2 regions of the Zavarzinia sp. genome follow, and region 2 is predicted to be linked to the other one. Evidence: predicted binding sites of a transcription regulator. Region 2 holds the regulator's gene; the other holds the start of a gene.

Region 1 (4,229 bases), on a different contig from region 2:
GAAGGCGCCGATCGGCGTCGCGAGGACGATCAGGTCGGCGCCCTTCGCGGCCTCGGCGGCGGTGGCATGGGCGGCATCGACGAGGCCAAGGCGCAGCGCCGTCGCCCGCGTCGCTTCCGAACGGGCGGCGCAGACGATCTCGCCGGCAAGGCCGTGGCGCCGCATAGCGAGCGCCATCGACGAGCCGATGAGACCGATGCCGATCAGCGCGACCCGGCGGAACAGGGGCTGTTCAGCCATGATCGCCCCGCAGGAAATCGGCGATGGCGGCGGCCGCGATCTCGCATTCGTCGCCCGCGCCGATCGAGATGCGCAGGTGATGCGGCAGGCCGTAGGACGTGACCCGGCGCAGCAGGATGCCGCGGGCCGAGAGATAGGCATCGGCCTCGGCGGCGGTCTTGCCCGGGCTATCCGGGAATTCGACCAGCAGGAAATTGGTCACGCTGGGCACGACCTTCAGGCCAAGCTGGGTGAGCCGGCCGGTCATCCAGGCGCGCCACCGGGTGTTGTGGCGCCGCGCCTCCTCCAGGAAGTCGTCGTCGCCAAGGGCGGCGACACCCGCGGCCTGGGCCGCCATCGAGATGTTGAAGGGACCACGCACCCGGTTCAGCACGTCGGCGACGCCCTGCGGGCAATAGGCCCAACCGAGGCGCAGCGCCGCGAGGCCGTAGAGCTTCGAGAAGGTCCGCAGCATGACGACGTTTTCCGCCGCCTCGACGGCGCGGATGCCGGCTTCGTAATCGTCGGCATCGACGAATTCGGCATAGGCCGCGTCGAGCACCAGAAGCACATGGGGCGGCAACCCGGCATGAAGCCGCGCGATATCCTCGGGCGGGACATAGGTGCCGGTCGGATTGTTCGGATTGGCGACATAGACGATCTTGGTCGCCGGCGTTACCGCGGCGAGCAGATTGTCGACATCGATGCGCAGGTCCTTCTCGGGCGCCTTCACCGGCGTCGCGCCCGCCGTGCGGGCCGAGATCGGATAGACGAGAAAGCCATGTTCGGAATAGAGAACTTCATCCCCCGGCCCGGCATAGGACAGGGTCAGCAGATGAATCAGTTCGTCCGAGCCGGCGCCGCAGACGATGCGATCGGCGGGAATGTCGAAGCGGCGGGCGACGGCGTGGCGCAGATCGGTGGCGCCGCCATCGGGATAGCGGTGCATGTGAGCCGCCGTCGCCGTGAAAGCCTCGATCGCCCTGGGGCTGGGGCCGATGCCGGATTCATTGGACGAGAGTTTGATCACCCGCTGGCCGGGTTCGGCGCTCGACCTTCCGCCGACATAGGCGGCGATCTCGAGGATGGATGAACGGGGAACGGGCCTGGAATCGACCGGGGGCATGACGCCTCTCCTCGGGGAAACTGAAGGGATCAATAGCCGGACGTGCTGATCGGCCGGGCATATCCGCCGGCGGGGATCGCCTGGGCGATCTCGTCGCCATGGGCGGCCAGCAGCGAATGAAGGCGGGGGTCGCCGTCATGCAGCGGACCGTCGACCTCGAACAGATGCAGCGTGTCGCCGCCGCGTTGACGGCTGTCGATGCACTGGCCGTTGATGCCGACCGCGGTCAGACGATCGCTCAGGCGGCCCCGGCTGATTTCCGTGCCATAGCCGGTGACGATGATCAGATAGCCGGCGTCATCGCCTGAAACCCCGGGGCCGAAGGGGGCAACCGCCACCGCCTCGACCGGGCTGGAGCCGTCGCGGATGAAGGGCAGGCGGGCAATGATGCGGGGGCGCGCGGTGTCCGTCGATGCGAGATTGGGCCACCAGGCATTCTCGTCCCCCGCCGGCAGCGGCAGCACGCCGACGATCAGGCCGCCACTTTCGGCGACGGCGCGCAGGGCCTGGGCCGGGGTGTCGTGCAGATCGATGCGGGCGGCGCCGAAATGCGCCCGGGCGACATCGAAATGCTCGAGAAGGCCATAGGGGGCATAGAGCGCGACCGACAGCGGGGCCTGGCCGCGGGTGAGGCTCGAGATGATCTCGCGCCAGATCCGGCCCAGCAGCCCGACGGGCAAGGTGCCGCGATGGCGGCCGACCAGCCGGCGCAGGATGCTGGCTTCGCGTTCCGGCCGCAGTGCCGCGGTGCCGCGCTTGAGGACGGCTATCCGTTGCACGACGTCAGCCCGTTCCATCAACAGGTCGTGGAGGCGGTCGTCGATCTGGTCGATCTCGCGCCGCAGGTCGTCGAGGTCGATGGGTTTCTCGCTCATTCGCGGGTACTGAACTGAAGGCCGGACGGGCCGTCCGAAGGCCTGACGTTTTTAGACGGATGGCAACGGGAACGCAAAGAAAACATTGACTTGCGTGTGCCTGCCGCCTAACCGATTGTGCCTCGATCATGACCATCTTCGCCGAACCCGAAAATCCGGCCCCCGGACCTGAAGCCGAGGCCGGCGCCAGCCTCGCCGCCTCCGCCGGCAAGCGCGCCCTGCTTGGGGTGGACGCGCCCTTGCGGCTCGATTCCGGCGCGACTCTCGGTCCCTTTACCGTCGCCTACGAAACCTATGGCACCCTCGATTCACTGAAATCGAACGCGGTGCTGGTCTGCCATGCGCTGACCGGGGACCATTATGCGGCCTCGACCCATCCGATGACCGGCAAGCCCGGCTGGTGGGGCGATCTGATCGGCCCCGGCAAGGTGATCGATACCGACCGTTTCTTCGTCGTCTGCTCCAATGTCCTCGGCGGCTGCATGGGTACCACCGGCCCGCGCGACACCAATCCGGCGACCGGGCGGCCCTATGGCCTCGATTTTCCGGTGATCACCATCGGCGACATGGTGCGGGCGCAAGGTCTGTTGCTCGATCACCTCGGCATCGAGACCCTGTTTTGCGTCATCGGCGGCTCCATGGGCGGGATGCAGGTGCTGCAATGGGCCTCGGCCTGTCCCGAGCGGGTCTTCGCCGCCGTGCCGATCGCGACCGCCGCCCGCCATTCGGCCCAGAACATCGCTTTCCACGAGGTCGGCCGCCAGGCGATCATGGCCGATCCGGAATGGCGGGGCGGGGCCTATCTCGATGCGGGCACGCGGCCGCGCGCCGGTCTCGCCGTCGCGCGCATGGCCGCCCATATCACCTATCTGTCCGAGCCGGCGCTGCACCGCAAGTTCGGCCGGCGCCTGCAATCGCGTGACCGGTTGGGATTTTCCTTCGACGCCGATTTTCAGGTGGAATCCTATCTGCGGCATCAGGGATCGAGCTTCGTCGAGCGCTTCGACGCCAATTCCTACCTCTACATCACCAGGGCGATGGATTATTTCGACCTGTGGGAAGCCAATGGCGGCTCGCTGCCCAAAGCGTTCGAGGGCACGAGGACCCGGTTCTGCGTCGTCTCCTTCACCTCGGACTGGCTGTTCCCGACGGCGGAGAATCGCAAGATCGTCCACGCCCTGAACGCGGCGGCGGCCAATGTCTCCTTCGTCGAGATCGAGACCGACAAGGGCCATGACGCCTTCCTGCTCGACGAGCCGGAATTCCACAGCACGATGAGCGGTTTCATCTCCTCGGCCTGGGCGGCGCGTCAGAAGGCGGTGCGGGGATGAGCGGGGCCGAATCCATTCGCGTCGACCTCGGCGTCATCGCCGAGATGGTGACGCCGGGCACCAAGGTGCTGGACGTCGGCTGCGGCGACGGCGCCCTGCTGGCCTGGCTGGTGGAGCGCAAGGGCGTCGATGGCCGTGGCATGGAATTGTCGCAGCAAGGCGTCAACGCCTGTGTCGCCCGGGGCCTGTCGGTCATTCAGGGCGATGCCGACACCGACCTCGCCGATTATCCGGCCGGCGCCTTCGATTACGTGATCCTGTCGCAGACCCTGCAGGCGACGCGCAATCCGCGCCTCGTGGTCGAGCAACTGCTGCGCATCGGCCGCCACGCCATCGTCTCCTTCCCGAACTTCGGTTTCTGGAAGGTGCGCACCCATCTGCTGCTCGGCGGCACCATGCCCATGACCTCCTGCCTGGCCGAGCCGTGGTATTCGACGCCGAACATCCACCTCTGCACCATCCGGGACTTTCTGGATATGACGGTCGCGATGGGTGTTTCGGTCGAGCGTGGCCTCGCGGTCAATGGCGACGGCGCGTCACGGCCGATCCGGGGCGCCGGGCGGCTGGCCAATCTTTTCGGCGAACAGGCGGTATTCCAGCTCGCCCGGGGCTGACGCCGCCTGGTGCTCCAGCGACGGCACCAGGGCCTTGGCCTTGACCCGGCCGGTCACCCGCTCG
Region 2 (4,229 bases):
CCGGTGTCGAGATGGAAGCCCTGACCGCCGCCAGCATCGCCGCCCTGACCATCTACGACATGGCCAAGGCCGCCGACAAAGGCATCGTCATTTCCGACATTCGCCTGCTGGCCAAGTCCGGCGGCAAATCCGGGGACTGGACCGCGCCATGATCCCGGTTGACGAGGCCCGCGCCCGTATCCTCGCGGCGCTTTCGCCCCTGCCGACGGAGACCGTTTCCCTTTCCGGTGCCCACGGCCGGGTGCTGGCGGCGCCGGTGACCGCGCGCCGCACCCAGCCGCCGGTGCCGATTTCGGCCATGGATGGCTGGGCCGTCCGGGCGGCGGATGTCGCGGGAATCCCGGTCGCGCTCGACATCATCGGCGAAGCCCCGGCCGGACAGGGCTTTCACGGCCGTGTCGACGTCGGTCAGGCGGTGCGCATCTTCACCGGCGCGCCCATTCCCGATGGCGCCAATGCCGTGGTCATCCAGGAAAATTCAAGCGTCTGCGACCGCCGGGTGACGCTGACGGCGAAGACCTGGCCCGGCCAGTTCATCCGCCCCCTCGGCCTAGACTTCTCGGCGGGCGAGGAATTGCTCCCCGCCGGTCGGACCCTCGGCTTTCGCGATATCGCCCTGCTGGCTGCGGCCGATGTCGCCGAGCTTTCTGTTGTCCGGCGGCCGCGCGTCGCCGTCCTCGCGACCGGCGACGAACTGGTGCCGCCCGGGGCGCATCGCGGCGCGGCGCAGATCGTCGATGCCGCGAGGCCGGCCGTGATCGCCTTCATCCGCGAGAGAGGCGGCATCGCCCTCGACCTCGGCATCGCCCGGGACCGGGAGGACGATATCCTCGAAAAGGCGTCGGGCGCCCTCGATGCCGATCTTCTGGTCACCCTGGGCGGCGCTTCGGTCGGCGATCATGATCTGGTCGCCCGGGTACTCGCCGGGGGCGGCGCCGATCTCGATTTCTGGAAGATCGCCATGCGCCCGGGCAAGCCCCTGATGTTCGGCCGCTTCGGCGTGACGCCCCTGCTCGGCCTGCCGGGCAATCCGGTGTCGGCGCTTGTCTGCGCCCTGCTCTTCCTCGGCCCGGCGATCGATCGCCTGTCCGGACGGCCGCCCCGGGAAGCCGTCACCGTGCCGATGCGCCTTGCCACGGCGATCGGGGCAAACGATCGCCGACAGGATTATATCCGTGCCACCGTCGAGCCGGCGACGGACGGTTTTCCCCTGGCCCGGCCGGCGCCGGTGCAGGATTCCTCGCAACTGCGCGCATTCGCCGGTGCGCAGGCCCTGATCGTCCGCCCGCCCCTTGCTCCCGCCGTCGACGCCGGGGGCATCGTCGATGCCCTTCTGCTCGACCTGTAACGAAGGCTGATCATGCGTACCGAGCTCTATCCCGAGATCGATCCCGTACTGTCGGGCTTCCTCGACACCGGCGACGGCCATTCGCTCTATTGGGAGGTCTCGGGCAATGTTCGGGGCCTGCCGGTCGTCTTCGTCCACGGCGGGCCGGGGGCTGGCGCCAAGCCGGTACACCGCCGTTTCTTCGATCCCGAGACCTATTGCATCGTCGTCTTCGACCAGCGCGGCGCCGGCCGCTCCAAGCCGCTGGGGGCGACCGAAGGCAACACGACGCGGAATCTCGTCGCCGACATGGAACACCTGCGCGAGCACCTGCGCATCGACCGCTGGATCGTCTTCGGCGGCAGCTGGGGCTCGACCCTCGGCCTTGCCTATGCCGAAAGCCATCCCGAACGGGTGATCGGTCTCATCCTGCGCGGCATCTTCCTGTGCCGGCCCAGCGAGATCCAGTGGTTCCTCTATGGCATGAGGGAGGTCTTCCCCGAAAACTGGCGCGCCTTCGCCGGTTTCCTGCCGGAAGCGGAGCGCGGCGACCTTCTCAATAACTACCATCGCCGGCTGATCGATCCCGATCCCGCGATCCACATGCCCGCCGCCCGCAGCTGGAGCACCTATGAAGGCTCCTGCTCCACCCTGCTGCCCAGCCCGGCCGTGGTGCAGGGCTTCGCGGATGACGTGACCGCCCTCGGCCTGGCCCGCATCGAGGCGCATTACTTCGTGAACGACAGCTTCCTCCGCCCCAACCAGCTGATCGAGGATGTCGGCCGGATCCGCCATGTTCCGACGGTGATCGTACAGGGCCGTTACGACATGGTCTGCCCGATCCGCTCGGCCGACGATCTGCACCAGGCCTGGCCCGAGGCGACCTATCAGATCGTGCCCGACGCCGGCCACAATGCCTTCGAGCCGGGCGTCCGCGCCGCCCTCGTCGCCGCCGGGGAGAAATTCAAGAAACTGTCGGCTTGACGGGCGCCGGGAACCAAAATAGAACATCTGCGGTGTTCTTTTTATGTTCCCATGACGATTCCAGAGGGGGGGCGAAGACGTGCTGACCAAGAAGCAATATGAATTGCTCGTCTTTATCGACGCCCGTCTGCGGGAAAAGGGTGTCTCTCCGTCCTTCGACGAGATGAAGGATGCGCTGAACCTGAAATCGAAATCGGGTGTCCACCGCCTGATCACGGCGCTGGAGGAGCGGGGCTTCATCCGCCGTCTGGCGCACCGCGCCCGCGCCCTCGAAGTGCTGCGCCTGCCCGATCCGATCAAGGCGCCGCGCGCGCCGCGCATCGCGACCTCCGAGGGCAAGGTGATCACCGGCACCTTCACCACGCCCCTGCCCGCCGCCCGCACCGACGAGAGCCTGGCCGCCGTTTCCCTGCCGCTGCACGGCAAGATCGCCGCCGGCACCCCGATCGAAGCCCTGTCGGACAATTCCCGCAGCGTGACCGTGCCCGCCTCCATGCTGGGCCGGGGCGAGCATTATGCCCTCGAGGTGCAGGGCGATTCGATGATCGAGGCCGGCATCAACGATGGCGACATCGTCATCATCCGTCAGACCGATACGGCGGAGAGCGGCACCATCGTCGTCGCCCTGATCGACGATGCCGAGGCGACTCTGAAGCGCCTGCGCCGCAAGGGCAATGCGATCGCGCTCGAACCCGCCAACGCGGCCTATGAAACCCGGATCTTCGGGCCGGACCGGGTGAAGGTCCAGGGCCGGCTGGTCGGCCTGTTCCGCCGCTATCACTGATCCGGCCGGTAGCCCGGGGTCCAGGGCCGCCGGCCCCGTCCCGCTTCCGCCGTCTCCAGACGGCCATCTGCCGTCAGCACGAGAACGCCGCTGCCGGACAGCCGGGTCCGGGTGATGATCGTGGTCGGCGCCGGGCAATCGATGGCCGTTTCCCGCAGCAGAATGACGACCGCCGTGCATTCGGGCACGGCCGCGGCCCTGTCCGAAACCACCGTCACCTGATCCCCGCCCTCGAGGGTCAGGCTGCAGATCCCCTTGCGGCAGGCTTCGCGGGCGGCCAGCACCTCGGGCTCGGGCAAGCCAAGACGTTCCGCCCATTGCTCGACCACGAAGCGGGGACTGGCCGGCGGCAGGGCCAGCAAACGGCCGCCGACCGGCGCCGCCACCGCCCGCCCCTCGCCATGGATCAGCAGGCGGGGCGAGGCGCCGACGCCCGCCAGCCAGACCACGCAGCCGGCGGCCAGCAGCGGCAAGCCGGACAGACGAAAGCCGCCTCGCCATAAACAGAGGCACAGTCCGCCCAGCACGAAAAGCAGGAGCGCGCCCTGCCCCATGGCGGGCACGGCCAAGGCCGCGCCGGGCAAAGGCTCGATCGCCAGGGCCAGATCGTCGACCAGCCGGATGCCGAAACCAAGGACCGCCAGAGCCGGCGCTTCAAGACCAAAGGGGGCGAGCGCGGCCGTCGCCACCGCGGCGGGCATGATGACGAAGCCGGTCAAGGGAATGGCCAGGAGATTGGCGACAAGGCCATAGATCGACAGACGGCCGAAATGGGCGATGGCGAAGGGCGCGGTCGCGAGCGTGGCGATGACGCTGGAAACGAGAATTCCCCCAAGGGCGAGCCATCCCCGGCGAAACCAGCCGCCGCCCGCGCGCCAGGCCGCGATCCGGGGACGCGCCGCTTCGTAAACCGCGACCAGGGCCGTCACCGATGCGAAGGACATGCCGAAGCCGGGCGCGGACAGGCTCTCCGGCTCGATCAGCAGGATGATGGCGGCGGCGATGGCGACGAGCCGAAGCGTGATCGCCAGCCGGTCGACGAGAACGGCGACAAGGACGATCGCCGTCATGATGAAGGAACGCTGGGCCGGCACATCCATCCCGGCGACCACCATATAGGCGCCCGCGCTGAGG

What was found. Region 2 encodes LexA, which represses DNA repair genes until DNA is damaged. Its sites were predicted from a motif close to ATGTTCTANTTTGGTTC; they were not measured.
Region 1: a site for LexA is predicted at 2,290-2,306, ahead of pheA (chorismate mutase). Genes of this name have one in related genera too.

Annotation. Positions count from the first base shown of each region.
Region 1 covers NZ_JBAQRT010000209.1:56,614-60,842, forward strand. The annotation lists gene WAZ62_RS12015 (prephenate/arogenate dehydrogenase family protein) at 1-240, opposite strand, end outside; gene hisC (histidinol-phosphate transaminase) at 233-1,345, opposite strand; gene pheA (chorismate mutase) at 1,375-2,220, opposite strand; gene metX (homoserine O-acetyltransferase MetX) at 2,349-3,551, shown strand; gene metW (methionine biosynthesis protein MetW) at 3,548-4,165, shown strand; gene WAZ62_RS12040 (class I SAM-dependent methyltransferase) at 4,088-4,229, opposite strand, start outside.
Region 2 covers NZ_JBAQRT010000095.1:231-4,459, reverse strand. The annotation lists gene moaC (cyclic pyranopterin monophosphate synthase MoaC) at 1-152, shown strand, start outside; gene glp (gephyrin-like molybdotransferase Glp) at 149-1,348, shown strand; gene pip (prolyl aminopeptidase) at 1,361-2,311, shown strand; gene lexA (transcriptional repressor LexA) at 2,391-3,095, shown strand; partial or broken gene WAZ62_RS04890 (ComEC/Rec2 family competence protein) at 3,089-4,229, opposite strand, start outside.